DNA from 3 places in the Cutibacterium sp. LaCa_255 genome. Region 3 is predicted to be linked to each of the others. Evidence: riboswitches for the same ligand, from Rfam matches in the RefSeq annotation. Region 3 holds a riboswitch; each other region holds the start of a gene.
The links. A riboswitch is a leader RNA that binds a small molecule or an ion and turns the genes downstream of it on or off. The one in region 3 is predicted to bind thiamine pyrophosphate.
Positions count from the first base shown of each region.

Region 1: another riboswitch for thiamine pyrophosphate. It lies ahead of ACP8ML_RS00740 (ECF transporter S component); the one in region 3 lies ahead of thiM (hydroxyethylthiazole kinase).
Region 2: another riboswitch for thiamine pyrophosphate. It lies ahead of ACP8ML_RS00515 (bifunctional hydroxymethylpyrimidine kinase/phosphomethylpyrimidine kinase); the one in region 3 lies ahead of thiM (hydroxyethylthiazole kinase).

Region 1 is NZ_CP190956.1:171,883-181,623, forward strand. It holds gene ACP8ML_RS00710 (glycosyltransferase) at 1-220, shown strand, start outside; gene ACP8ML_RS00715 (endonuclease domain-containing protein) at 543-1,490, shown strand; gene ACP8ML_RS00720 (hypothetical protein) at 1,798-2,094, opposite strand; gene ACP8ML_RS00725 (NAD(P)/FAD-dependent oxidoreductase) at 2,091-3,473, opposite strand; gene ACP8ML_RS00730 (NUDIX hydrolase) at 3,600-4,247, shown strand; gene hrpB (ATP-dependent helicase HrpB) at 4,229-6,739, shown strand; TPP riboswitch at 7,039-7,142, shown strand; gene ACP8ML_RS00740 (ECF transporter S component) at 7,178-7,801, shown strand; gene ACP8ML_RS00745 (ATP-binding cassette domain-containing protein) at 7,798-9,741, shown strand, end outside.
Region 2 is NZ_CP190956.1:121,253-130,993, forward strand. It holds gene ACP8ML_RS00500 (ABC transporter substrate-binding protein) at 1-351, opposite strand, end outside; gene ACP8ML_RS00505 (AIR synthase related protein) at 865-1,644, opposite strand; gene ACP8ML_RS00510 (oleate hydratase) at 1,706-3,490, opposite strand; TPP riboswitch at 3,673-3,767, shown strand; gene ACP8ML_RS00515 (bifunctional hydroxymethylpyrimidine kinase/phosphomethylpyrimidine kinase) at 3,750-5,330, shown strand; gene ACP8ML_RS00520 (MFS transporter) at 5,382-6,731, shown strand; gene thiM (hydroxyethylthiazole kinase) at 6,728-7,498, shown strand; gene ACP8ML_RS00530 (thiamine phosphate synthase) at 7,495-8,148, shown strand; partial or broken gene ACP8ML_RS00535 (hypothetical protein) at 8,241-8,435, shown strand; gene ACP8ML_RS00540 (potassium-transporting ATPase subunit F) at 8,432-8,521, shown strand; gene kdpA (potassium-transporting ATPase subunit KdpA) at 8,521-9,741, shown strand, end outside.
Region 3 is NZ_CP190956.1:995,755-1,005,495, forward strand. It holds gene ACP8ML_RS04450 (sugar kinase) at 1-335, shown strand, start outside; gene ACP8ML_RS04455 (MFS transporter) at 370-1,728, shown strand; gene ACP8ML_RS04460 (serine hydrolase domain-containing protein) at 1,733-3,100, opposite strand; TPP riboswitch at 3,211-3,319, shown strand; gene thiM (hydroxyethylthiazole kinase) at 3,288-4,121, shown strand; gene thiE (thiamine phosphate synthase) at 4,108-4,755, shown strand; gene ACP8ML_RS04475 (L-lactate dehydrogenase) at 4,854-5,822, shown strand; gene ACP8ML_RS04480 (NAD-dependent malic enzyme) at 5,865-7,571, shown strand; gene ACP8ML_RS04485 (hypothetical protein) at 7,681-7,923, opposite strand; partial or broken gene ACP8ML_RS04490 (hypothetical protein) at 7,916-8,206, shown strand; gene ACP8ML_RS04495 (DUF4192 domain-containing protein) at 8,378-9,382, shown strand; gene ACP8ML_RS04500 (VIT1/CCC1 transporter family protein) at 9,402-9,741, opposite strand, start outside.

The DNA of each region.
Region 1 (9,741 bases), 820 kb from region 3:
CCCGGCATGGCGGGAGATGTTCGACGGCTATGGTGCCGGGATCTTCGTCGACACCGAGGATGTCGCCGCGACCGCTGATGCCGTCGGCGCGCTGCTTGCCGATCCGACGCGTTGCCACGAGATGGGCCAGGCGGGACGTCGGGCCGTCGAGTCGGGGCTGAACTTCGAGTCCCAGGCTGAGGCGCTGACGGGGCTGGTTTCTCGCCTGCTCGAGGGCTGATTACTCGGGAGCGAGCGCGTGGCTGGGGCTACCGGCGTACGTCGGACCTTCCCCACCATTGATTCCGTAACCTGACCAACCCTGGCCCCCAGGTCCAACCTACCCCGTGCCCGCTTCTCCCTCAGTTCTTCCCCGCCCGGGGACCCACCTTGTCCCATTCCTGTGGTGATTGGGGTGATGCACATGCGGTGAACCATCTCACCTGGCGAGGGTCGGGTTCAGAAGACGGTTTTCCACAGAAGCCTTGGCTACCCCGACCGGAGTTGTCCACAGAATTGAAATTGCCTGGCAGAAATCGCGGGTCCCGCCGACAAATTGGGGTGTGAGGAACCTTCAAGAACGACTCGATCACCGCGGCGTTGCCCGCATCCACCGTCACAGCTACATCCGAGGCCAGGCCGACCGGGCGGTAGCCCGAGGAGACGCCGTCCGCATCCTGCCAGGAGTGGTTGCTGCGACAGCCCTTGCCAGAGACCCCAAGACCATCCTTCGCGCGCTGCTGTTGTGGCACCGCGACGCCGTGATCGTCGGAAAGACCGCTCTCCTGCTGCTCGGGATGACCGCTCCTGGCGCCAACAGGCCCATGGACTTCCGAACCATCAATGAAGTGGAGGCCTTTTCCTCAACCCGCCGGTTGGTCCGACCGGGTATTCGGGTACGTCGCTGGCACGTGCCGCACCGGTTCGTGACCGAGCGGGAGCGGGTTCGGATTGCCACCGCTGAGGTATCGGTCCTCGTCCTCGCCATTCAGGGAGAATGGGAGTGGGTCTGCGAGGCCCTGCGACAACGTCTCGTGACTCCCGAATCCTGTCGTCGGGCACGCAAGGGCCTTACTGGCCGATACCCAAAGGCCGAGGTCGATGCCGCATTGGCTGACATCCTCCTGGCTGCATGGTCAATCCCGGAACTGGAGATGAGCAGGGTCCTTCGCGCCACCGGGATCACCGGTCACAAGCCCAACCACAAGGTCCGGGTGGGAGATCGTCATTACTACCTGGACCAAGCCTTCGAGGCCGAGAAGGTCGCCTTGGAGATTGATGGCCGGTCAGTTCACGGCACCGCCAAGGGTTATGAGGAGACGATGATGAGGTCGGCTCATCTGGACCGTCATGGCTGGAAGGTGCTCCACGTCACCCCGACGATGTTCCGAAAGACCCCGAGATTCGTCCTGGACTGGCTCGCCTCCCACCTGCATCGGCGGCATCGGCCAAGAACCATGTTCAGTGAATCCGTCCTGCGGCAGATCATGGGCGGTGTCGCGCCAGCCTGAGGCTCGCGGATCCAACCTCGTAACGGCGGAGAAGGGTAGCCCTACCCCCTGATGGGTCTTGATTCGTCCCGTTCGCTGACCCATGCGTCCCCAGCCAGACCGTCGCGTTGTCCCGCTGTGGAAAATGGGGTTTCGATGAACCCATCTGCAACGTGGCGCTGCACCACCGACCATCAGGAACCCCATTGCCACAGGAGGGGAACGCTCATCACGTGGCTCGAGGCACGGGAGCGAGGGACCCAGACTCACCGAGCCTACAAATAACGGTGGGGCAACGCTCTCGCGTCACCCCACCGTCAGTGAATTGTCACTTGTAGGAGTAGAAGGCCGGGGCGGTCGACACACGCCCGGTGCCACCCATTGGGGTGGCGTGGCCGTCGGCTCGCGGATCGCGACGGCGAGCCTTCCGTCCGCCGGCAGGCTTGCGTTTGGACAGGTTCTCGAACAAGGACGGATCGTGGGATCCCGTCTTCGTGTCCTTGGGTCCCTTGCGCACTGCCACCAGTGCGATCCCGACGACGGCGACTGCAGCCACCGCGATGGCAATCAGGGGTCCCCTGTCGATCTCCTCAGGATTGATCTCGAGCTTGCTCATGCGCATCACTTCTTCCCGTCGATGGGCTTGGCGCCCTTCTCGTCATCGTCGCGAAGAGCGTTTTTGTTCTTGTCTTCCTTGCCTTCCTCGGTGAGGACATCGCCGACGATGGCTCCGGCCTCGCGATGGAACGCAATGTAACGAGCGCCGAGGTTGATCATGGCCTGCAGACGGTTACGACCGCCCAACAGGGTGTAAATGTGCACCATCACCCAGGTCAGCCATGCGCTGATACCGGTGAACTTCAGCTTCTCGGACAGCTGGACGACGGCTGAGTTGCGGCCGATTGTCGCCATGGTGCCCTTGTCCTGGTACTCGAATTTCTCCAGCGGCTCGCCGAGTTCGAGGTGGACGATCTGACGGGCGACGCACTCGCCGCCCTGGATGGCGGGCTGAGCCAGCTGAGGCTTGGGGTCCTCGGTGTTGATGGCACCGTCGCCGACGGCGAAGATGCGATCGTGACCATTGACGCGGAGAGTGCCATCGGTGGCGATACGGCCGCCGCGACCCTGCTCGAACCCCCAGTCGGAAACGGACTTGTGGGCACCGACGCCAGCAGCCCAGATGACCATGTCCGCAGGAAGCGTCTGACCGTCCTTGAGGAGCACCGAATCCTCGCGCACCTCGGCGATGGCGGTCTTGGTGCGCACGTCCACGCCGCGCTTCTGCAGCTGGCGACGGGTGTAGTGGCGTAGAGCCGGGTCGAAGGGCATGAGGAGGTGGTCAGCCATCTCGACGAGGGTGACGTGGACGCGGTCGGTGGATACGTCCGGGAAGATTGCCGGGATGCCGATCGACTTCATCTCGGCCAGGGTGCCGGCCATCTCGACGCCGGTCGGGCCGCCACCAACGATGATGACGTCGAAGGTCTTGTCACGCTGGGTGTCGAGGTCCTCGAGGTAGGTGAAGATGGCGTCGCGTGCGCGCAGCGAGGATGCGCGGGTGTAGATGGTGTACGAGTGCTCGGCGGCACCGGGGGTACCGAAGAAGTTGGCTCCGACGCCCTGGGACAGGATGAGGTAGTCGTACGAGATCGGGTCGCCGTTGTCGACGTTGACGATGCGGTTCTCGGTGTCGACGTCGGTCACAGAGGCACGACGGAAGTGGGTGCGAGAACCGTTCTGAGCGGCGAAGGAACGCAGGCGGTAGGTGACGTCACCTGGGTTCAGACCACCGGTCGCGACCTGGTACAGCAGCGGCTGGAATGTGGTGTAGGGGTTGCGGTCAATGAGGGTGACGTCGCACCCTGCTTCGGCAGTCTTCTCAGCGGCCGCCAAGCCACCGAAACCAGCACCAACGATCACGACTCGAGGCTTGGAGTCCGCCAGAACCGGTCTGCGACCCAGGCCCGGCAGGCCAATGTCCGACAACAGGGTATTGATGTCCATCTGATCCTCCGAATGATGGTGATACATACTGATTGTCCCAAAAATGTGCTGTATTTCGCAATAACGCGAGCCCCATGGGTAGGTCGGGGCCGGGCACTGCAGCTTGCAGCGTGACAGGCTTGGACCATGCCACATCTCCACACCCAGCCACATGGACACGACGTCACGATCAGCGCGTGGATCCTGAGAAGGTTTCCATCCGACAGCCCACGTGGCTGGCAGTGGAAGGCCCTCGTGCACAAGCACCGCAAGATGAATTTGTGGATTCAACCGGGCGGACACGTCGAGCACACCGAGAACCCCTGGCAGGCCCTTGCTCACGAGCTCCACGAGGAAGCTGGCTACCACATTGACCAGTTGAGCGTCCTACAGCCATGGAATCGGGTTCCTGACGGGGTTCATGACCTCATGCACCCGACGCCGGTGCTTCTCAACACCCACAGCCCCTACCCAGGGCACTTCCACTCCGACATCGTCATGGCGATGGTTGCTGATGGTGATCCGGCGGAGAAACCGCGTCCTGGCGAGTCTCTGGAGCTTCAGTGGGTCAGCCCTGACGAGTTCGCCGCGCTCCCGGGGGCCGAGCCCGATGCCGTCATGATCATGACGATGATCGTCGAGCGGGTGGCCGATTCCTGGATTCCTATCCGGGCGACGGACTGGTCGCTGGAAGATGCCCCCACGGAGGCAATGACGAACCGCACGGTCGCCGAGGCCACTGCTCCTGATCCCCTGGACGAGAGGGAGACCCAGGGGTGGGGGACGGCCCAGTGACGCGGAGTCTCGACCTCGACGCAATAGGCTCCGGGCATCCGGTTGCCGATCATTGCGACGAGATCACCACAGCCCTGGATGTTGGGAGGGCGGTCATCGTCGCCCCACCGGGCACCGGCAAGACGACCTTCGTCCCGCCGCTGGTCGCATCGCGGTGTTCGGGTCGGGTCATCGTCACCCAGCCACGACGGGTGGCAGCCAGAGCCGCCGCACGCCGACTTTCCACACTCACCCGGACCCGCCCCGGCGAGTTCGCCTCCCACACCGTGCGCGGGGAGTCGACGACAACCCGCGACACCAGGGTTGAGTTCGTGACGACCGGGATTCTCCTTCGCCGCCTGATGCGCGATCCTGACCTGACAGGGGTTGATGCCGTCGTCCTCGACGAGGTCCATGAGCGTCATCTCGATGCCGACCTAGCCGTCGCGATGGTGTGCGAGGTGGCCCAGCTGCGCGAGGACCTCACGGTGGTGGCGATGTCGGCCACCGTCGACAGCTCCGGGTGGGCGAGCCTCCTCGGTACGGACGAGCCGGTACCGGTCGTCGAGGTGTCATCGGCCCTGCATCAGCTCCAGATCGAGTGGGCCCCAGCCTCGGGATCCCCTGTGGATTCTCGGGGTGTGACTCCCGAGTTCCTCAGTCACCTTGGCAGTGTCACCGTCGAGGCCCTCGATCACCACCCAGATGGTTCGGCGCTGGTCTTCGTGCCGGGGGCGCGCGAGGTCGACCACGTCGTCGCGGATCTGCGCTCCCGGCTCGATGGCGTGGAAATCGTCGGGCTGTCAGGGTCGATGTCGGCGCGTGAGCAGGATCGTGCCTTGTCAGACCCAGGTGATGTGCGCCGTGTCATCGTCTCGACGGCGGTTGCGGAATCCTCCCTGACGGTGCCGGGGGTGAGGCTCGTCGTCGATTCGGGTCTGTCCCGGGAACCGCGCCTGGATCGTGATCGCGGCATGACGGGCCTGGTGACAGTCCGGGAATCTCGAGCCTCGGCAATTCAGCGTGCCGGACGTGCAGCTCGTCTCGGCCTTGGCGTCGCGGTGCGGAGCCTGCGGCCCCAGGACTGGTCTGGGATGGATGCTGACCCGGCCCCCGAGGTTGATCATGCCGACCTTGTGGCACCGCTGCTGGCGCTGGCCGTTTGGGGCTCTCCTCGTGGCGAAGGCATGGCCCTACCAACCCCATTGCCACAGGACCGGGTGGCCGAGGCCGAGGAGGAACTGCGTGACCTAGGTGCTGTTGACGCTGACGGTCGAGTCACCGACAGAGGGCGTCAGCTCGCGACGGTTCCGGTCGACCCGCGTCTAGCAAGGGCCCTGGTCGACGGCGCGCCGATTGTCGGGTCTCGTCGCTGCGCCGAGATCGTCGCCATGCTCGGCCTCGACGACGGACAGGTCGACCTCGTCGGGCAGTGGCGCCAGTTGCGGACTGGTCGTCACCCCGATGGGAGGGTGTGGCGTCGCGAGGCTGACCGGCTTTCGCGTCTCACTGACGATTTCCCCGACACCAACATCACCGACGATGATGCCGTCGCCACGGTCGTCTCCCTGGCTCGCCCAGGTTGGATCGCTCGCAGCCGTGGTGAGGGGTCATCGTCCTATCTGTTGGCTTGTGGCACTGGGGTTGAACTGCCCCGCAACTGCCCACCCGGGTTGCTCGGGCAGCCCTGGTTGGCCGTTGCCCGAACCTCTCGCGTCACGAGCGGCGCCCTCATCCGGGCAGCGGTCCCGCTGGCGGAATCGGCGGCTCTGGATGCCGGTGCGGCGATGCTCGCGACCGAGACCACGGTCACCTGGAATGGCGGCAAGGCTCGCGGTCGGCGCGTTTCGCGGCTTGGTGCCATCGAGTTGTCGTGCACCCCGGTCCGGCCAGGGCGTGATGAAGCCCGTCGAGCGGTGCTGGAAGAAGTGAGATCCCGCGGGCTCGAGGTTATAGGCCTGACGAAGAACGGTGAGTCCCTGAGGAGTCGGCTCGCCCTGGCCCACCGGGTACTCGGAGACCCCTGGCCTGACGTCAGTGATGAGGCTCTGCTCTCTCGCGCCGAGGAATGGCTCGACTTGGATGGCCTGGCCGCAGGGCAGGGGAGTGACGCCACCTCTGGCCTACGCAGGATGCTGGGGTGGCAGGAATCGGCACGTCTTGACGAGGCCCTCCCCGAGACGATCACGGTCCCCAGCGGGTCGCGAATCCGCGTTGACTACCCGGAACCCGGCAGTGACGCCGCTCCGGTGCTCGCGGTGAAGCTCCAGGAGTGTTTCGGGTGGACCGACGGCCCGATGATCTGTGACGGCCGCGTGAAGGTGGTGCTCCATCTGTTGTCCCCAGCCCGACGTCCGTTGGCCGTCACAGACGATCTCGCCAGTTTCTGGGCCAACGTCTACCCCTCAGTGCGAGCGGAGAATCGTGGACGTTATTCCAAACATCCCTGGCCCGAGGACCCACTGACGGCCATGCCCACGAAGCGCACGAATCGGGCGTTGGGGCATAGCTGACGGCGGGCCAAGTCCAGCACCCACGCTGAGTCCGGGAGTTGAGGACTTGTTTCCAAGCAACGTGTCCCTTCCCGTCCCGGTCTACCCGCAACCTTGTGGAGATCGGGGTTCTGATGGCGAAAGCTGCTACGGGAGATGGCACGACGGGGGTCCATGACCCCGATTTCCACCAGGAGGCGGAATACCCGACATCGTCGAGGTCCGGGTGACGGGCCCCGCCCGACGATTTCCGAGCCCTGCGCAAGGATCGCCGAACCCGTTGTGGGTGGAGACTTCCCGCCAACCGCGACTACGATGGCTCTCAACGACAGGGGAGCATCGTCGGATGCTGAGAGTGGGCACCGCCCAGACCCTCGAACCTGAACCGGTTAGGACCGGCGTAGGGAGTCGGGCTCTTCGCGCATGTGCGCCCCCTTCCGAAGGGACGGAAGGATTTCCATGACCAACGACAAACCTGCCATGCGGTACCGCACCATTGACATTGTCACCCCAGTGATGATCGCGGTGGCCTTCGGTGTCATCTTCCTCGGTTACGGCGCTCTCTACAGCCTCCTCAAGCCGGTGTCCTCGGTGTATGTGCCAGCCGAGGGCATTCTCACCGGCATCTGGTTCCTACCCGCCCTCATCGCCGGCCTCGTCGTCCGCAAACCGGGCGCTGCCCTTCTCGCAGAGATTCTTGCTGCATGTATCGAGGCGGCTCTGGGAGGCCCATGGGGTCCAGGCACCATCATCTCCGGAGTCATCCAGGCTCTGCCGATGGAGCTGTGTCTGCTCATCGTCGCCTATCGCAAGGCTGGACCGAAGCTCGCCATGGTCGCCGGAGCTCTCACCGGTATCGCTGAGGGTATCTACGAACGTATTTCCTATTACCCGATGTTCCGTTTCGGGGACACCGTCGTTTACCTCATCCTCATGGTCGTCTCCGGAGCCCTGCTCGGCGGTCTGCTGGCGTGGGGTATCGTCCGCGGCCTGGCGGCCGCTGGTGCCCTCAACCCCTTCGCGGTTTCTCGTGAACTGCGTGGCGGAAAGCGGAGTACGGCGTCGGCGCGGAATCTGTCATGACTGACGTCTTGGCCCGTAATGACCAGGCTGACGACGTTTCCGCTCGTCGGGCGGTGCCTGTGGATGTCGAGGGGTTGACTGTCGGCGTCCCGGGCCGCGACGCCCCCATCCTCGGGCCCATCGACCTCCACCTGCCTGCTGGCGCAAGGGTGCTTGTCACAGGGCCTTCGGGCGCTGGCAAAACGACCCTGCTGCACGCCGTCGGAGGGTTGCTGGAGGAGGAGAGTCACGATCTGACGGGCCAAGTGAGTACGTGGGGCAACGACAACGTCGGTCTGCTGCAGCAGGAGCCGATCCACTCCGTCGTTGCCGCGACCTGTGGACGTGACATCGCCTTTGGTCCGGAGAATCATCGCGTTCCCCGCGAGGAGATCTGGCCGATCGTCGAGGATTCCCGACGCCGTGCCCGGTTCACCATTCCCTGTGGCCACTCCACCACGAAGATGTCGGGCGGGCAGATGCAGCGTCTCGTCATCGCCGGAATCCTGGCCACCGACCCCGGGCTGCTCCTCCTCGACGAGCCGATCTCGATGCTCGACGAGGAATCGGCCAGCGCGATTCGAGACGAGGTCGCCATGATGGCCCACGACCGGACGGTTTTCGTCGTCGACCACCATCCGGACCAGTGGCGTGGGATCCTCGACCAGGTTGTCGAGTTGACCGATCACGGCACCCTCAAACGGATCTGGGATTTCGAGGACTACCTCGACTCGCGCGAGCCCACCGAAGTGCCGTGGCACCCCGCTACTCCCGGCGAGGCAGTCGCTCGGGCCGTCGCTCTCGATGCTCACCGTCCGCAGTCTGACGACGTGCTGCTTCGTGGCGTCGAGATGTCGGCCCGACGCGGTTACGTCACGGTCCTGTCAGGGCCCAGCGGGGTCGGCAAGTCCACCCTGCTGAGGCTGCTGGCCGGGCTTGACGACCCTGCCGCCGGCGAGCTCGCCCTCCCCGAGCCCGGGCACACCGCCTGGGTGCCGCAGAACCCGGAGAACTACCTCGTCGCCCGCACAGCTGCTGACGAGCTCTTCGCCTCGCCGATGGTTCCTGAGAACGCTGATCTGCGCGACCTCGTCAGGACCTTCGGGCTCAAGCCGATCCTCGACTCCCACCCCATGACCTGTTCGGGCGGGGAGAAGAGGCGCCTTGCCATCGCGGCGGCACTCGCTCAGAAACCCGACCTGCTGCTCCTCGACGAGCCGACCGTCGGCCTCGACGACGACCGCGGTGCCAGTGTCCTGACGGCCATCCGCGCCGCGGCGGACTCCGGGGTTGCCGTCGTCGTCTCTTCCCACGACCCCCAGGTCATCGAGATGGCTGACGAGGTCGTTGACGTCGCCTCGTACCGCGATCCGGATCCTACCCCGGAAGAGAACCCCCAGGGGAAGCCGGCATTCCTGACGAAGATCAACCCTCTCGTCGTCCTCCTTATCGCCGTCGCAGGCATTGTCGGGTCCCTCTTCGTGCGATCTCCGCTCATCGGCGCCATCGGGCTCATTCCGGCCGTCGCCATGGCTCCGATGTGTTCCCGCCGCGTCAAACCCTTGGCGGTTCGGACGGTTCCGGTCGTCATCGCCGCGGTGATGTTGGTCTGGACGACCCTGTTGCTCCACAGCGGGTTCACGAACCCAGCGGTGTGGAGCGAGGCGACCCGTCAGGGGCTGAGGATCCTCGTCTTCGTCCTGCCGGGCGCACTGGCCTCTGCCGCGGCCGATCCCACCCGCTTCGGCGACGCCCTGGCACAGCAGACCCACCTTCCGCAGCGCCCGGTGGTGGCGTCGGTGGCAGGTGTGATCCGGATGGGGCACCTGGGCGACCAGTGGCGCGTCCAGTCCGATGTGCGCCGCCTGCGCGGGATGGGGCCGGCGTACTCCCTGTCATCCCGGGTCAAATACCTGTCCTCGATGACATTCGCGATGGTGCTGTACGCCATGAGGTCGTCG
Region 2 (9,741 bases), 870 kb from region 3:
ACGGGTCTTCGGGTCACCGACCTTGTCCACACTGGCCATTCCGATTACGGCGTCCAGTTTGTTCATCATCTGGAACTTCATCGGCTCAGTGGTCGAACCCAGCGCCACCTTGGTGGTGGGGATGGTGATCCGCTGTGCCTTGGCGAGGTCTCCGTCCAGCTTCGGCTGCGGAGCGCCGCACTGCACCAGGACGTACCTGGTCTCCTTGGACGAGGTACTCGACGGGTTCTTGACCGTCACCACCTTGTAGGACTTGTGGTAGGTGACGGTGAGGCCGCGGGCGTCGCTGAAGGTCGCCTTGTCGGGGAAGTAGTCCTTCGAGGAGTCGAAGTCCTTGATGCAGCCGGGCATGCTGCTGCCGGTGTTGGCGGAGGAGGATGTCGTTGGCTTGTCGCCTGAAGTGGTCTTGTTCTCGGAGCCCGAACATCCTGCCAGCGCGAGGCTGGGGGCAACGAGGAGGGTGATGAGGGCCGAGATCCTTCTCGGCGTGGTTTCCGTCTTCGGAGTACTCACGCGGTTCTCCCTGCGGTCATGCCGCAGGACTCACGGTGGCACCCGCGTCGTGTGCCCGGCAGACTCCTACGGCGAGAGTCGTTACTTGCCACTCCGCAGGGAGTCGACCGGACTGAGCTGTGAGGCATCACCGTTGCGCGACAGTGTCGGATTCCCACCGACTTCGCTCACTGAGGAGTACCCCGGACCGAGTCCGATTCGAGGCAATCGCACATTAACACTCCGTGTCAACGGCGGTGAGCAAGGGGTATAGCACACGGAGCTGCCAAGGATTGGCCCAAAATCACGATGGTGACGTCACCATCGTGATTTCTTGGCAGCTCCGTGTGGTAATCCTCAGGTATCGAGTCCTCAGGATCCCGATGCGAGCCGACCGATGACCTCCCATGGCCGTTGCGGCGCCACCACACCGTGTAGCTCCTCGACGTCAGCCCGATCACAGGCCAGTACGAGGCAGGTCGAGGGTCCTCCGGAATGGGCCAGGTCAACCTCCACGTCCCGAAACTCGGCCCGTAACCCCGCGGTGGAGGCGAGCTGTGCGGCCTCCCACGCCACCCCGTGAGAACCCACCGGGACGCAGTCGTGAATCTTCCCCGAAGCCATCAGCTCTCGTACCTCCTCGAGGGCCACGATCTCACGTCGACCAGGGGCGACGTCGTCATCAGGGGCCGAGATGGGAGTCCCGACGCGGACCAGCACGTCGCCGTCATGGGCCCGGGGGAGTTTTCCGTCGGGCATGACGCCGATGATCGTCACGCCGATCCCGGTCTGGGTGGTGGTGACGTTGTCCTCCGTTGATCCCGTCACAGCGTCGGGGGCAATCCCGGCGGCGGCCGCACAGCATCGGAACTCCTCGATCATGGGGGCAGCTGACTCCCTGTCCTGGCACAGGGTGTCGACGAGGATGAGTGGACGCGCACCGGCGCACAGCACCTCCAGGAGGGGCACCCGCGCTCCCAGATGAGCGCACCACACCGGGTCAGCTGGGTAGGAATCGTTAGGACGCGGGCCGATTCCACCGATGGTGTCACAGGCGATGACCAGACGAGAAGCCGGGACATCAGCCATTAACAGATCACGCAGCCTCGTGACGGGTAGGGGAGATGAGGGGAGATGGTTCGGGGCGGTCACGGTGTCATTCAACCGCGACCGCCCCGAAACCGCATTATCAGGACACCATGACGTCGGCACGTCACGGCAGGATGTCCTCGTAGTAGGTGTTGCGCAGCAGGCGCGACAGCAGCTTGCCGCCGGGCAGCTTCCCGTTGTTGAGGGTCTTGGCGGAGGCCAGCAGGGCGCGAATGTCGTACTGGGCCGGCCAGATCGGCGGGATGTCACGGTCGAGGTCTAGCAGCCCGTAGACGGCCATCATGGCGGTACGGGCCGAGCCCTCGGTGGTGAAGATGCAGTCGTCGGGGGTCTCGACGAACTGACCCAGGCAGGCCAGGTTCACACAGCCGTCGGGGATGACCTCGGGACGGTCCCCCTTGCCCCGTGGCATGAAGAAGGCCGTGACGTAGGGCATCGTGGCGATGCGCACCTTGGTGTTGGCCTTGATCTGGTCGAACTGGTCGAGCAGACCGAAGTGGTAGCAGTACTCGCGCAGCAGTTCCTCGCCGGTGCACTCCAGCATCGACTTCTTGACGATGTCGCCCTTGGTGAATGGGTAGAGGCCGTAGGCCCAGGCGACGCCCCAGTCCTTCGGCTGGCCGTGGAACTGCGGCTGACGGTTCATCGTCAACGACAGGCACCACGACGAGTCCTCGGCGGTGATGATGCCGCCGGTGACGGTGCGTCCGGACAACGGATCATTGCCGGTCAGTTCCTTGATCTTGCGCAGGAACGGGTGGTCGGCGCCGATGAAGTTGAAGCTGATCGACTGCCAGACCGTCTTGTCGGGGTCGGCGCAGAAGACGTCGGGGCGCCCGAAGACCGGGGAGCGCTTCACGAGGTTGCGCCACAGCTCCCAGCCAGCCTCCATCTCCTTGTGATACGGGGCGGGATGATCCATGTCGCCGTAGCCGGTGCACTCAGTCAGGGAACCGTTCGTGACGAAGACGAGGTCCTTCGGCGTCATGTCGATGCGATGCTCGCCGCCCTCCTTGTCGCGCCACAGAATGCCGCGGGCGATCTTGCGGTGGGCGGTGATCTCCAGGTCGACGTCGTAGACCAGTGACTCGTACTGGAAGTTGACGCCCTGGTCGGTCAGCCAGCGCACCAGCGGCACGACGAAGGAGTCGTACTGGTTGTACTTGGAAAACCTCAGGCACGACAGGTCGGAGAACCCGGGCAGGTACTGCAGGAAGCGGTGCATGTATCGCTTAAGCTCGGTCAGAGACTGCCACTGCTCGAAGGCGAACATCGTCTTCCACAGGGTGTAGAAGGTCGAGTTGAGGAAATCGTCGTCGAACCAGTCCTCGATGGACTTGTAGTAGGTGTCGGACTCCTTGGCCAGCAGGAGCTTGACGATTGCCATCTGGCCCTTCTTGTTGAGGCCCATGTGGTAGGCGTCACGCTTGTGGCCGCACTTGTTGATGATGCGGCAGTTGTTGACGTTGGGGTCGTTCTCGTTGGTGATGCGGAACTCGTCGAGCACCGAGTAGGGGGCTGGCATCTCCAGGGCGGGGATGTCTTGCATGATGTCCCAGAAGCACTCGAAATGCTGACCCATCTCGCGGCCACCGCGGGCGATGAACCCCTTCTCGGTGTCGCCGTTGCCGTCGAAGGCGCCGCCGGGAACCGTGAGTTCCTCGAGGATCGTGATGTTGGCGCCGGGCATCTGGCCGTCGCGAATGAGGAATGTGGCAGCGGTCAGGGCGGCGATGCCGGACCCGACGATGTAGGCCTTCCGCTCGGCGACGTCGTCGGGGGGAATGGGCCGGTTGTGGGTGTAGGTGCCCAGGTCGTTGTGGACGTAGGCGTTGCCGTCAGGGCTGACCGGGTAGCTGCGCTGATAAATCTTTTGGAAGTTCGTCATGATCCACTCCTCATACGACTTCGCCGGAGAGTTCTCCGGTGAACTTCGACTAGCCTCGCGATAGCGCCGGTAGGGTGCGATGGAACTCCCTCTTTTTGAGACTTTCGTAAGAGTTTTCTTGAGCGTTCTTCGTCGTCAGGACTCGGGGTGCAGTGCCTTGTCGTAGCCGGGTGCCATACTTATCGCTGGACACGGGGTGCGCCGTATCGGCGCTGAGATCACACCCGTGGAACCTGATCTAGTTCGTACTGGCGAAGGGATGTCCGAGATGACTTCTTCCACCCCCAGCAACCCGTCGCAGGGCTCAGTCCCGCGCGTTCTCTCCATCGCGGGAACGGATCCCTCCGGGGGCGCCGGCACTGCTGCCGACACCAAGTCCATCACCGCGGCCGGTGGGTACGCGATGGCCGCCGTCACCGCCCTGGTGGCCCAGAACACCCAAGGGGTGCGCGCGATCCACACCCCGCCCACCGAGTTCCTCACGCAGCAGTTGGCGGCGGTCAGTGACGACGTGGCGATCGACGCCGTCAAGACCGGCATGCTCGGCACCGTCGAGATCATCGAGACGGTCGCCGGGTTCCTTGACGAGCACCGTCCGCCCGTTGTCGTCGTCGACCCGGTCATGGTCGCCACCAGCGGGGACAGGCTCCTCGCCCCTGACGCTGAGGTGGCCATGCGCGAGTTCTGCCTCCGGGCAACCGTCATCACCCCGAACATCCCCGAGCTCGCAGTGCTGTGCCAGAGTGAACCGGCGAAGGATGCCGAGGAGGCCCTGGAACAAGCGCGCGGCTGGGCCAAGGAGACCGGGGTCGCCGTCATCGTCAAGACCGGCCATCTCGACTCCTCGCGCGTCGACAACATCTGGGTGACCCCGGAGGGGACGACGTACACCGCACAGATCATTCGGGTGGAGACGACGAACACCCACGGCACCGGGTGTTCGCTGTCCTCGGCCCTGGCCACTCGGCTGGGTGCCGGGGACGCTCCCGGTGACGCCCTGGGCTGGGTCACCAACTGGCTGCACGAGGCGATCCAGCACGGGTCAGAGTTGAAGGTAGGCCGGGGACACGGTCCGGTGGACCACTCCCACCGGGCACGACGACTGTCCGCCGATGCCTCGGCGGTGGCCTGGTTCGGGCCGATTGAACCGCTGGCATCTCCCGAGACCCTGGTCGGCTCGTCGGAATCAGCACCCACGGCTGCGGTGGCCCCGGTTGGTCCGTGGACGACGGCCCTGTGGCAGGCCAGCGAGGATCTGGTCCGTCAGATCCAGGCATCGGACTTCGTCGCTGCCCTCGTCGACGGCACCTTGACAGGACACGCCTTCAACTTCTACCTCGGGCAGGACGCCCAGTACCTGGCCTGTTACTCACGAGCTCTGGCCGCTCTTGCGGCTCGCGCCGTCGATCCGCAGGACTCGGTGTGGTGGGCGCAGTCATCCCAGACCTGCATCGTCGAGGAGGCCGCCCTGCATCGCACCTGGTTGGCGGGACGCGATCATGTTCCGGCTGGTCCGGTGACGACGGCCTACACGGATTTCCTACTGGCACGAACCCTGGGTGACGACTACGTCGTCGGGGTGGCGTCGGTCCTGCCCTGCTTCTGGCTGTATGCCCAGGTGGGAGCTGGATTGCCGCAGGTTCCGGAAGGCCATCCCTATGCGTTGTGGCTCGACACCTATCGGGACCCGGAGTTCACCAAGGCCATCTCGCACACCCTCGATGTCGTCGAAAAGGCCTTCGAACAGGCCGGCCCGGCTGCTCGGGCACGCGCGGCCCACGCCTACCTGACTGCCTGCCGTCATGAACTGGAGTTCTTCGACCAGGCAATGCGCGTCTGAGTCACCATCACCCCACTTCAGACACACACCATCTTTCAAGGACCTGCCTTCATGACCACCACAACTTCACTGCGCACCGCCACGAACACCTCGTTGACGATGCCTCCCGAAGGACGGGCCGCCCTGCGTGCTGGCGTCGTCGGCAACTGGATTGACAACATCCACGTCTTCCTGCCCCTGACGGCCCTCGCCCCTGCGATGGCGGTGCTCGCCGGGCCCTCGGCCAGCGCCTCCATGGGCGCCCTCGTCGTCATCGCCATGCTGCTGGGTCGCCCCCTCGGCGGAATGATCTTCGGACGCATCTCCGACCGGCTGGGACGCACCCGCACCACCCGGGTGGCCATTGCCGGCACCGCGACCTGCGCGGGGCTCATTGCCGTCATGCCCACCCACCAGCTCATCGGGGCGTGGACGATTGGGCTCATCCTGCTGCTGCGATTCCTGGGCGGGATCTTCGTCGCCGGTGAGTACTCCGCCGCCATCCCGTTGGCGATGGAATGGTCATCTCCCAAGAAACGCGGCTTGGCGTCCGGGGTCATCCTGTCGATGGCTCCCTGGGCCCAGGCATCGATCGCCTTCGCCGTCGCCGTCATGCTGGCCGCTCTCGGGCCGGACCGCTACGCCGCATGGGGATGGCGCATCCTGTTCGTCATGGGCGCTGCGATGAGCATCGGGATGATCGTCTACTACTCCCGGCGAGTCTGCGACGCCCCTCTCTTCCACCGCTCCGACAACTCCAAGGAGGCATGGAAAACCCTGACCCCCGGTGTGCGTGAGGTCATCGCCGGGGCGTGGGCGCCGGCCTTCTGGCAGGTGTTCACCCTCATGACGGGGCTGTGGCTGCTCACCGACACCACCGTCCTCATCCTCACCGCGCGACTGCGCACCGATGCCGGTCTGACGGCGACCGCGACCTCCTGGGTGATGGGAGTCGCCTCCGTTGGTCAGGCGATCTTCATGGCCCTGGCCGGGCACTGGTCCACGAGGGTGGGACGACGCCGTCTGCTGGTGTGCTGGGGAATCAGTGCTGCGGTGCTCGGCCCGCTGCTGTGGTGGGGAGCGATCAGTTCCGCCTCGGCCGGCAGGGCAGCCGTCTTCGCCGTCGCCCTCCAGGTGGCGACGGTGTCGGCCTACGGGCCCATCTCGGCCTACCTGTCCGAGAGATTCCCCACCGAGGTGCGCTCCACCGGCTACGGCATGGGATACAGCCTGTCCCTCATCCTGCCGGCGCTGTACCCCTTCTACCTGCCGGGTCTGGAGAGAGTGTTCGGACACCTCGGTGCGGTGCTGGTCCTCGTCGTGCTGGGTGGTTTGCTGGTGGTGCTGGGCGCCGCCCTCGGACCGAGGCTTTCGGGGGCTGACATCGACGCTGACATCGACGAGGTGGCGAGGGTGGCATGACGATCGACCAGGTGGTGGCGGCTGCTCGAGGTAATCCGCCCATGGTTCACTGCCTCACCGCGACGGTGAGCATGTCACTGGTGGCCGATGGCCTGCTGGCTGCCGGGTTACGCCCGATGATGACCGAGACCCTTGAGGAGGCTCCGGTCGTCGTCTCGGCTGCTGACGCCCTGTCGGTCAACCTGGGCACCCTGTCCACCGATGGCATGGTTGGTATTCCGGCTACTGTCGCCGCTCGGCCCAAAGACATCCCGTGGGTCCTCGACCCGACCGCGATCGGTCTGGCCCCGGTGCGTACCCGGATGGCTCGGGAGTTTCTGAACGAGGGTCCCGACGTCGTCAAGGGGAATGCCTCCGAGATCCTTGCTCTCGTCGGAGGACGAGGGGGACGCGGGGCCGACTCCGCCGACACCCCCGAGCACGCCGTTGACGCGGCCGTCGAGGTGGCGCGACGAACCGGGGGAGTCGTGGTGGTGTCGGGGCCGACCGATGTCGTCGTCACTGCTGACGGAGTGGCCGAGAAGATCTCCCGAGGCCATCCGCTCATGGCCCGGGTGACCGGAACAGGCTGTCTACTAGGGGCATTGACTGCCGGATGCCTGGCGGCAGTGGACGATCCGATGGAGGCGGCGGTCGCGGCCGTCACCTGGTTCGACGTCGCCGGCGAGGTCGCGGCGGCCCGTGCCGGCGGGCCCGGCAGTTTTCGTGTGCAACTGCTCGACGCCCTTGACGAGGTCGCGAGAACCGGAGTGGAGGGGACGAGATGACCCTGGACCTGCGTTGCTACCTGGTGACCTCGGGAACCGACCGTCACACCGTCGAGACGGCTGCGCTGGCCGCCGGGGCCGGTGCCGGAATCGTCCAGGTGCGAGCCAAGACCCTGGCCACCCGGGACCTGCTGTCACTGGTCCTTCGGGTCGGCGAGGCGGTGCATCGTGCGAACCCGAAGACGCTGGTTGTGGTCGATGACAGGGCCGACGTCGCCTGGGCAGCGATGCGCGCCCGCGGGAACGTTCACGGTGTGCACCTGGGAGTCGAGGACCTTCCGGTGCGTGATGCCAGGGCCATGCTCGGCCCCGACGCCATCGTCGGTTACACCACCGGAACCCTGGACCTGGTGAGGTCGGCTGAGCCCTTCGCAGACGCCTTGGACTACCTAGGTGCCGGCCCCTTCCGGCCCACCCCGACGAAGGACTCCGGACGCCCGCCGCTGGGGGTGGAGGGGTACCCGGCTCTGGTGCAGGCGAGTTCTCTGCCCATCGTCGCGATCGGCGACGTCCAGGTTGACGACGTGGCTGCGCTGGCGACGACGGGCGTCGCAGGGGTTGCGATGGTGCGCGCCGTGATGGCCGCCGACGATCCCGCCGCCGTCGTCACGGAGGCCATCAAGGCCTTCGATCGTGGTCGGGAGGGCTGATTCCCCTGAGCCGAACGGTGACGCACGTCACACTTTCTGAACCGTTCGGGACTCGCCTGTTAGCAAATCGTTAGGATCCCACTCACCCCCGTATGGGATCCGTAGGGGAGCGCGACAACCTCCTTACGACACCGTTTCGATGGTTCCTGGTGCCGAAACCGGCACCCCGGGAAACCCCCGGGTCATCGTCAAGGAGCCTTGTCATGCTGGACGTTATCTGGCTGCTCGGTGTCGTCGTCCTCTTCCTCCTACTCGCCCTGTGCGTGAAGGGGGTCGACGCGCTGTGACCGTCCTCAACATCGTCGCGGCCATTCTCGGCATTGCGGCTGTCGTGTACCTCGTGATCGCCCTCGTCCGTCCGGAGCGTTTCTGATGACGTGGTTCTACTTCTTGGCGAGTCTTGTTCTTCTCGCCCTTGCGCTCGGGATTGCCCAGCATTACCTGGGCTCCTACATGGCCCGTGTCTTCACCTCTGACAAGGACACCAAGGTCGAGACCTTCTGCTACCGCCTCATGGGCGTCGACCCCCGTGCCGGACAGACGTGGAAGTCTTACGCCCGCTCGGTGCTGGCCTTCAGCTTCTGTGGCGTCGTCCTCCTCTACGCCCTCCAGCGTCTGCAGTCGTGGCTGCCCTGGTCCATGGACAAGGGGTCGGTGAACCCAGCCGTGGCCTTCAACACCGCGGTCTCCTTCGTCACCAACACCAACTGGCAGGCATACTCGCCCGAAGCCACGCTTGGTCACGTCGTCCAGCTCGCCGGCCTGTGCGTGCAGAACTTCGTCTCGGCTGCCACCGGCATCGCTGTAGCGATCGCACTGGTGCGTGGATTCATCGGACGAGGTGAGCACACCATTGGCAACTTCTGGGTCGACCTCACCCGCACCACCCTGCGCATCCTCATGCCGATCGCGGCCGTAGCAGCCTTCCTGCTCATCGTCGGTGGAGCTGCGCAGAACTTCATCGGCTTCATGCACGTCACCGGCATCGCTGGTGGGGACCAGATCATCCCGGGCGGACCTGTCGCCTCCCAAGAGGCCATCAAGGAGCTCGGCACCAACGGTGGCGGCTTCTTCAACGGCAACTCATCCCACCCCTTCGAGAACCCCCAGCCGTGGACGAACATGCTGGAGATCTTCCTCATCCTGCTCATCCCGTTCTCGCTGCCGCGCACCTTCGGAAAGATGGTCAAGGACGTGCGTCAGGGGCGCGCGATCCTCATCTCGATGATCGTGCTGTTCCTCATCAACCTCTTCGCGATGGCTGCCGCCGAGTTCTCCGGGCAGGGCACCGCCGGGCGCCTCGCCGGCGCCGCGATGGAGGGCAAGGAGCAGCGCTTCGGCCTGGCCCAGTCGGTTCTTTTCGCCAACTCCACGACGATGACGTCCACCGGCGCCGTCAACTCGATGCACGACTCCTACACCGCCATCGGCGGCATGGTCACCATGCTGAACATGATGCTGGGTGAGATCAGCCCCGGCGGCGTCGGATCTGGCCTGTACGGCATGCTCGTCATCGCCGTCATCGCGGTGTTCATCGCCGGACTCCTCGTCGGTCGTACCCCGGAGTACCTTGGCAAGAAGATCGGCCCGCGA
Region 3 (9,741 bases):
TAGAATCTGACGGAGAACAGGCATGCCACGATCTGCGCGAATTGTTCGGAGCTCCGACGGTCGTGTCCACTGACCAGATCAATGGTGTCTATCTATCCGACGACGAGCGCGGCGACCGCACCTTCCCAGTGGTTCAGGTTCCTGTCGTCGACCGTCCAGGTGCAGGAGACTCCTTCGTTGCAGGAACATTGCACGGGTATCTTGCAGGTGACGTGGTCCAGGGAATCTATTACGGGCAGCGGACATCTGCTTACGCCCTGACTCATTATGGAGACCTTACTCGTGTGAGTCCCAGTGAGCTCAATATTCCTTCGAACACAGACATTCTGCGTTGACAATAGCCGCGGCGCGGGTAGGAGATATAATTACATGTCCACTTCTACAACATCCAAGAAATCAGCATTAGATCTTATAGATTCGCGCCCTTTGGCGCGCAATCAGAAGAACCTTGTCGCCCTTGCTATCATCGGAAACATTTCCGAGTTCTTTGACATCTTTCTCATTGGTTTCGTTGTATCCGTCCTCACTAAGCCATGGAACCTGACCGGCACTGAGGCGGGCGTCATCCTCGCCTGTTCTGGCTTGGGTACGGTCATCGGTGCCATTATGTGGGGACGTCTGGCAGACAAAATCGGACGCCGTTCGTCATTTTTCTGGTGCGTCCTCATGTTCGTTGCATTCACCGTCCTATCAGTGTTCACCCCAGATCACGGCTGGGTTATGCTTGCCATATTGCGTATTGGCGTGGGGATCGGTGTTGGCGGCCTCAATATCACCTCGATTCCGTATGTTCAAGAGTTTGTGCCAGCTAAACAGCGTGGACTTCTTGCTGGATTGGCGTCGGTATTCATACCACTCGGTCTTTTCCTGGGCTCTCTCGGGCAAAAGGCCTTGGGTGATAATTGGCGTGCCCTCATCGCACTGGGTGCGATTCCCGTCTTCCTGCTTGTGTGGATTCGCTTTGTCCCCGAGTCGCCAAGATTCTTACAGAGTCATGGACGGGAAAATGAAGCTCGTGAGGCTTTGGCGTGGGCGTTGGAGATGCCGGCTGACGACATTGGAGATCTGCCGCCCGTAGAGCACGTCCGAGACGCTTCGTACTCACTTGTCTTCGGCAAGTACCGCAAGAGCCTCCTTATTGTCAGCCTAGGGTCCTTCTGCTTCATTCTGGGGTCATTCACGATTCAGTCGTGGGGTCAGACCCTCCTCAAGACCGGCTTCGGCAAGTCTGCAGAGCAAGTTGGAATCCTGTTTATGTTCGTCTCTCTGGCCGATCTCATCGGGCGCTTCCTGTCAGCATGGCTGGCCGACCGCATCGGTCGGAGGATCACGATGCTGTCATTCGGTCTGGTAGGTGCCGCCGGAACTCTGATCATCGCGCTTTCGGCTCATCTGGGTTGGGGCTGGCAGGTCTTCTTTGCCGGCGTCCTTGTTGCGATGGCCTTCGGCGACGGCGCCTTCGGTATTCTGAACGCCTTCGGCGCCGAGCAATTTCCCAATGAGGCTCGCTCCACCGGTCTCGGACTCGGTTACGGCATCGGTGCGACTGCCAAGGTCATCGGTCCGGCGCTCATGGGACTCATGGTGGGCGGATCTGCGGTCAAACAGAATGTCACCTTGGACGCGGTCTTCCCGGCGTTCATCCTGTTCACCGTGCTGCTCGTCATCGGCGGTGTGACATACATGTTCGCCCGCGAAACTCGCGGCACCTCACTCGACACGATCTGACCTATCAAACGATCCTGACGTCGAGGGCCTGTACCTGACCCAACGGGTTAACCGAAGCCGTGACCTGACGGGTAGCCAGGGGGCCCTCGACACGCCAGATCCAGCAATACGGCGTCATCTCGACGACGTCGATCGTGGCATCCGCGGATTCCCCGGTGGCCTTGACCACCTCCTCGAAATCCTTGCGGCGCTGATCCAACGGACGATCCATGTCCATCGTCGGGCTCCACTCCTGAGCCACCAGATCGTCCGACCAGTTGCGAATGATCTTCTCGACGTCGTCGAGATGCTGCCGGACTTGGGGATTCATCGGCGAAGGATGGACGGCATCACAGGCCTTGCGATCCTTGGCCGCGGAGGGCAGCAGCAGGTCACCCACCCCGGGAACAACGGTGTCGAGGGCCGTGGAGGTTACGCGGATGGCCGGGTGATACGTCCGATTCGCCAGCACCACGACGCCGACCCCGGAGGAAGGATGCCACATCATCGTCGATCCATACCCTGGATACCCGCCACAGTGGTAGACGATGTGTTCCTTCCCCGTGACAGCGACGTGCAGGCCATATCCGTACCCTTCGGTGACTGGGCCGTACGTCGTGAAATACCGCTGCATTTGCTGCATGTCGCGAAAGACCTGGCCCCAACCATCGTCCTCGCTGGTCCACGCGGTGATGAAATGGCTCACCCAGATCCCGACATCCTTGGCCGTGCAGATGAGGCCGCCGATGGGGGAGAAGGTTCCGGAGCCAAGCAAGGGCTGGACGCTGCCATCTCTGCCGAGGCCTGGGGCGAGCTTTCCCTCGGGTACTTGCGTGACGTCGAGGAAGGATTCGGTCATCCCCAACCGACGGATGACGTCTTCCTCGACGACGTCGATGAATGGCCGCTCGGTCGCCAATTCGACGACGCGGCCCAGGATCGCGTAACCGAGGTTGGAATAGGCGTACCCCGTCCCCGGCGCGAAGTTCGTGATGAAGGGTTTACCCAACAGCGCCTCGAACTCCTCGCGTGACATGGCCTGCTGACGGTCGGCCCACGGATCGTCCGGTGGTAGACCGGTAGACATGGACAACGCGTCACGAATCGTTGCGCTAGCGATGGGCTCCTGAAGCTGCGGAATCCAACTACCGAGGGTGTCGTCGAGAGCGGGCCGTCGAGGAGCCACGTCGATCAGCCCGTGACAGATCCCAAGGACGCTGGCAGCGGTGAACGACTTCGACATCGACGCGATGCTGTAGACGCGATCGTCGGTGTCGTTACAGCGCACCTCACTGTCGTCAACGGTTGCCCAGGACAACGAGGTTCCACTCCCGGCGGCCTCTGACGACGCAGCATTGAGAACGTCGGCGACAGGGCTGAGACGGGGATTCATGGCGGCATTGTGTCACTTGAGACGTGGGTTGGTAGAGCGGATTCGGACACCGCTGGCCCTAGAAGACAGGAGTGCGGCGTTGCCAGCGCGCATCGTGGCAGTAGATTGGACCACAACAACGCGGGAGCCCACCAAAAGGGCTGAGAGGGTGTCGTGATGGCACCGACCGTCTGAACCTGTCCGGGTAATGCCGGCGAAGGAAGTGGTTGGCATGACTGAATTGTCGAATCTGGTGTCGGAGTCTGTGGAGCGGCTGCGTCGGGACAAGCCGCTGGTGCAGTGCTTGACGAATATCGTGGTTGCCAATTTCACCGCGAATGTGTTGTTGGCTGCGGGGGCGGTTCCCGCTATGGTCGATAACCCCTCAGAATCTGAAGGGTTCGCCTCGGTGGCTGACGGCGTGCTAGTCAATATTGGTACCCCGTACCGGGAGACCGCTGAGGCCATGGTTGTTGCCGCGCGTGGCGCCGCAGGTAGTGACACGCCGTGGGTGCTCGACCCGGTGGGGGTCGGGATGCCATGGCGTACCCAGGTCGCGCTGGACGCGTTGCACGTCGGCGCTCCAGCCGTCATCCGGGCGAATGCCTCCGAGGTATTGACCTTGGCTGGAACGGGAGCGTATTCCCGAGGCCCGGAGGCTGGAGATACCGTCGAGGATGCCTTGGGATCCGCCGCTGAGCTCGTGCGCACATACGGCACCGTGGTCGCCATTAGTGGTCCCGTCGATCACATCGTGGACGCTCGCCGGCACGTAACCGTGTCATCGGGGCATGAATGGATGGCGCGAGTGACCGGGGTCGGATGCTCACTAGGGGCTCTGACAGCAGCCTTCGCAGGCGTCCAGAAGGATCACCTCATTGCCGCTACATCCGCAACCGCCATGCTGTGCGTAGCTGCCGAACGAGCAGCAGATCGCAGTGTGGGCCCGGGCGGATTCGCTCAAGCTCTCATCGACGAGCTGTTCCTGGTGTCACCCGACGAAGTTGGCGCGAGAGGAGGGCTTCGCGATGTCACGGCCTGACTTCGATCTGTCGGTGTACCTCGTCACAGACACCGCCCAATGTGGCGGCCCAGACAGGGTCGTCGAGACCGTGCGGCGTGCTATCGCCGGCGGGGTGACTCTGGTCCAATTCCGCGACCATGATCTGCCCGACGACGAATTCGTCACCTTGGGACGGCGGGTGAAGGATGCGTGCAGTGGAGTACCCCTTATTATCGACGACCGGGTGCATCTGGTCGCCGACATCGGAGCCGACGGCGCCCATGTCGGGCAGTCCGACATGCCGGTCGCCCAAGTTCGAGAGATTCTCGGGGACGATCTGCTAATTGGCTTATCCGCGCAGACCTCCGCCCATGTGGAGGCTGCGCTGTCTCATGGCCGTGACGTCGTCGATTACTTGGGTGTTGGGGCTTTGCATGGCACGGGGACTAAACCTGAGGCAGGCGAGCTCGGCTTAGCCGCGATACGCGATGTCGTCGACGTCAGCCCGTGGCCGGTGTGCATCATTGGCGGCGTCGCTGCCTCTGACGCTCAGGATGTAGCCCGGTTGGGTTGCGACGGCCTCAGCGTAGTCTCGGCAATTTGTCGAAGCGCCGATCCCGAGTCCAGTGCTCGGGAACTCGCACAGGCGTGGCGCCGCGCGAAGGGGAGGTGACGTCAGGGCGTGCACAACCGCCCAGTGCGACTGGCATCTTGTTCAGATGAGCGGCCCTGGTGCGCATGGTACATAATCAGGCACGAGGGCACCCTAAGATGAGCGCCATGAGCACTTCTGACGTCACTCGTCGCGCCTCCAAGATCTCCGTCGTCGGGGCCGGTTCGGTTGGTTCCTCGCTGGCCTACGCCTGCCTCATCCGCGGATCGGCCGACCTCGTTGCCCTCTACGACATTGCCAAGGACAAGGTCGAGGCCGAGGTAGCGGACCTCGCCCATGGCACTCAGTTCACCCCCGCCTCAGTGATGGGTGGCGCTGATGTCCACGACACTGCCGACTCTGATGTCGTCTTCATCACTGCCGGGGCCCGTCAGAAGCCGGGCCAGACCCGTCTGGACCTTGCCGGCGTCAATGCCAATATTTTGCGTTCCCTCATGCCGCAGCTGGTCGAGCAGTCCCCGAACGCCCTGTTCGTGCTCGTCACCAACCCCTGTGACGTCCTGACCGTCGTTGCCCAGCAGGCCACCGGGTTGCCGGCTAACCGCGTCTTCTCGACCGGTACCATGCTCGACACCTCGCGGCTGCGCTGGCTCATCCGTCAGTGGGCCAACGTCGAGCAGCGCCATGTACACGTGACCATCGTCGGCGAGCACGGCGACTCGGAGTTCCCGCTGTGGTCGACCGCCAACATCTCCGGTGTGCCGATCCACGACTGGACAGTCGAGGGTGAGCGCGTCTTCACCGAGGACGTGCTCGCTGATCTGGCTCACGAGGCCGCCTTCGCCGCGTACAAGATCATCGAGGGCAAGGGTGCGACGAACTACGCCATCGGTCTGACGGGTGCTCGTCTTGCCGAGTCCCTGCTGCGTCCGGGCCGTTCCGTCCTGCCGCTGTCCAGCGTCATCGAGGATGTCCACGGAGTCTCCGGGGTAGCCCTGTCCATGCCGTGCATCGTCTCGCGTGACGGCATCGAAGGAGTGGTCCCGGTCTCCATGAGCGCAGCGGAAATTGCCTCCCTTGAGGCTTCCGCGGAACGCTTGCGTGACACTTTGTCATCCATCTCGTGACCTGCTGAACATTTGTGCTGACGACCTTCTAGGCTAGGGGGTATGTCAGTTCCTTTTCAGTATGCACAGGACAGTGACGGAGAACTTCTCAAGATTGCGGCTCGCGGCCAGGAGGTGTTGACGAACCCCCTGGCCAACCGAGGCACGGCTTTCACCCTCGAGGAGCGCAAGACCCTTGGTCTCACGGGCCTGTTGCCGTCGGGAGTCATGACGATCACCGACCAGCTCAAGCGGGTTTACGCCCAGTACTCGGCGCAGCCGGACGACCTGGCGAAGTACCTGTACCTCAACCACATGCACGACCGTAATGAGGTGCTGTACTTCCGCCTCATCGCCGAGCACATCGAGGAGATGCTGCCCATCGTCTACACCCCGACGATCGGCAAGGCGATTGAGGAATACAACCACTGGTACGACCGTCCGCGCGGTATTTACCTGTCCATTGACGACCCGGAGGACATGGAGCAGGCCCTGGGGCAGTTGGGCCATGGCCCTGACGATGTCGACCTCATCGTGGCCACCGATGCAGAGGGCATCCTTGGCATCGGTGACCAGGGTGTCGGTGGCGTGGCGATCACCGTCGGGAAACTGGCGGTGTACACCGCGGCAGCCGGAATCCACCCGCACCGTGTCCTACCCGTCATCCTCGACGTCGGCACCGACAACATGGAACGCCTCAATGACGACGGCTACCTCGGTGTGCGTCACCCTCGTGTGCGCGGAGAACGCTATGACGCCTTCGTCCAACAGTACGTCGAGACGGCCCACCGGATGTTCCCGCACGCCCTGCTGCACTGGGAGGACTTCGCGGCCGGTAACGCCACCCGAATCCTCAACAAGTACCGGGACGACTACTGCACCTTCAACGACGACATCCAGGGCACCGCGGCCGTGGTCGTCGCCGCCGTGTTGAGTGCCGTCAAGGCGTCCGGCACCCCGCTGAGCAAGCACCGTATCGTCATTCACGGCGCTGGTTCAGCTGGCACCGGCATCGCGAATCTCCTGGTACAGCTCATGGTCAGCCAGGGCCTGGACGAGGAAACTGCGCGTTCCCACTTCTGGGGATTGGGATCCCGGGGTCTGCTGCGGGACGGTCTGCGGCTGCGTGACTTCCAGCAGCCCTTCGCTCGCAGCAAGGAGGAGCTGGAAGGGTGGACCACTGACGCCCCCGACCAGTACACGTTGAGTGACGTCGTGCGTAACGTCCATCCGACGATCCTCATCGGTTGCTCCGCCCAGACGGGGGCCTTCACCGAGGAGATCGTCAAAACGATGTCGGCCCACTGTGATCGTCCGGTGATCATGCCGCTGTCGAACCCGACCCGTAAGGCCGAGGCACTGCCTTCCGACATTCTCAAGTGGACTGAAGGACGCGCCCTGGTGGCCACCGGTTCGCCGTTCAAGCCGGTCATGGTCAACGGTGTGACGTATCAGATCGCTCAGGCCAACAACGCCCTGGTCTTCCCGGGCATCGGTTTGGGAGCCATCGCAGTGCGGGCGTCCCGCGTCACCAAGGGCATGATCGCGGCTGCTGCCGAGGCGGTCGCCATGCACGTCGACAACCGGGTGATGGGAGCCTCGCTGCTGCCGTCCATCAAGACCCTGAGACCGCTGTCGGCGTCGGTGGCCATTGCCGTTGCCCAACAGGCGATGGAGGAAGGTGTGGCGACCGAGGCCACCGATACCCCGGTTGAGAAGGTGTTCTCGGCGATGTGGCAGCCGCGGTACCCACGCGTCGAGGTCATCTGAGCGACGATGCAGACTGATGACAGTGAAGTGACGGGACTGAGCTGATGACATGGGGTCCGGCATCGTGCCGGACCCCATGTCATCTCAGATGGGCATCAGAGGTGGCGAGTCACGCCTTGATCGTCAGAGCTGAGATGGGGGAGGACATCCCCGATCCATGAGTGAACATGACGGTGGCGTCAGCGCGCGGACAGTCAATGGTGACCGTGCCGTGCACCTTATGTCCCGGGGAGATGGTGTCGCCGAGGGTTCCGGTGGGCGGCAGGCTGGCCTCGTGGATGTTAGTCGACTCGTTCTCCATAATGAAGAAGGTGTAGTCGCTCAGGGATCCCCTGGTGACCTCGATGGTCACCGTGAGGGTGACACTTCCGGGACCCCAACTGACGTCGTCGATCGACCATGTTCCCTCGCTCGAGTCGTCCTTGGACGAGAACGGCACCGAGGAGGCCACAGCCGTCACTGACGCCGGAATCGGTGTCGGCGTGGTCGCCGATGACGGCGTCGCCACCGGAGTTGGGATGGGGGACTGGGGGAGATCAGGTTCGCTGGTGACCCGGCGAGCCACCAGAACAAGGGCGATGATGACGGCCACCGCGATGATGGCTGCGATCCAGCCGCGGTGGCGTTTCGGCGGCTGATACTGGCTGATGTCAGGCGGTTGGCTCATGGTGGCTCCACTTTACGTGGTTGGTGGTCGTCGGTGCTGTCCACAGGTTGGCGTTGAGACGAGATGACGCTGCCGGGAGTTGTCCACAGGTCCCCAATTGCTTGGCGGATTTCACGGGGTCGGGACGACAACTGAAGGTATGACAACACTGCATTCGTCCACCACCGATGACCGTGATCCACTGACTGTCAGGACCGTCGACGAGGCGATAACCCTGGCGCCCTACCTGCTCGGCTTCCAACCCAGCGAGAGCCTGCTCCTCATCGTCGCTGACGATGGCGCGACCTGCCAAGGTTTCGTCGCCCGGGTCGATCTCGACGACGTCGAACTGACCCTGGCCATGGACGCCTTCGCATCCCGAGTCGTCTCGTTGGCAGGGCAAGGACGGACGGTGATCCTGGCCTTCACCGAGGACCAAGACCGTGGCATGGCTGCCTTGGCGTTGGCCATCCGGGCGATGGAAGGCATGAACATTAGTGACGCTGCCTGGACAGATGGTGAGAGCTGGAGCAGTATCTTCGGCGATGAACGGAGCTGCGGGGAGAATCACCCGTACATTCCCGCCCCGGAGATTGCTGCCGAGGCGGTCTATCGGGGGCTCACCGTTCTGCCGAGCCGCACCAACCTGGTCGATCAGCTGTCCGGGCCCGGAAGAACCTGTGACCCAGGTACTCGTCGACTCATCACCAATGCGCGACGACGACTCTCTCGCCGCGGTGATGACGTCGTCGCTGCCAGATGCCGTGCCCTCGTGAGGTCCGGTTCACCGATTGATGATGCCGCCGCCGTTGAGATGGCCGTTGCCGTCCAGCGCCCGGAGGTGGCACGCACCTTGTGGATGACGATGGAACGGGAGCACGCGTCGAGATGGCTGACGATCTGGAGCCAAGCTGTCGGAATGATCCCTGATCGGTTGGCCCCGGCCCCGCTGGCCCTCTGCGGGCTGGCCGGGTGGCTGAATGGAGACGGGGCGGTGGCGTCAGTGTGCGCCCACCGATGCCAATCCATGGTGGGGGCTGCGGACCTGCCACAGGCCTTGATGGTCATCGTCGACGCCTTCGTGCCGCCCAAGCTATGGGAGATCATGGATCACGACCCAACGTTGATCGCCCACCCACTCCCGGCGGAGCAGGTGGGCGAATGAGTCACAGCGGAGACGACAGTCAGACCTGCATACCGACGAGGTGACCGATGACATAGGTGATCGTCATGGAACAGATGCCCACGATGATGTTGCGGGCGATGGGGTGGGCCTTGCCACTGCCGCTGGCGATGGCTGACCCCAGACCGGTGAGGAACAGGCCGATCATCGTGGCGGCGATGGTGATGTAGACGCGGGTTGCCGTCGGGGAACACACCATGGCGAGCAACGGGACCAAGGCGCCGACGGTGAAGGCAGCCATCGAGGCGAAGGCCGCGTGCCAAGGGTTGGTGTACTCGTCAGGGTCGATACCCAGTTCGGCCTCGGCGTGGGCTCGCAGCGGATCGTGATCGGTGAGCTCT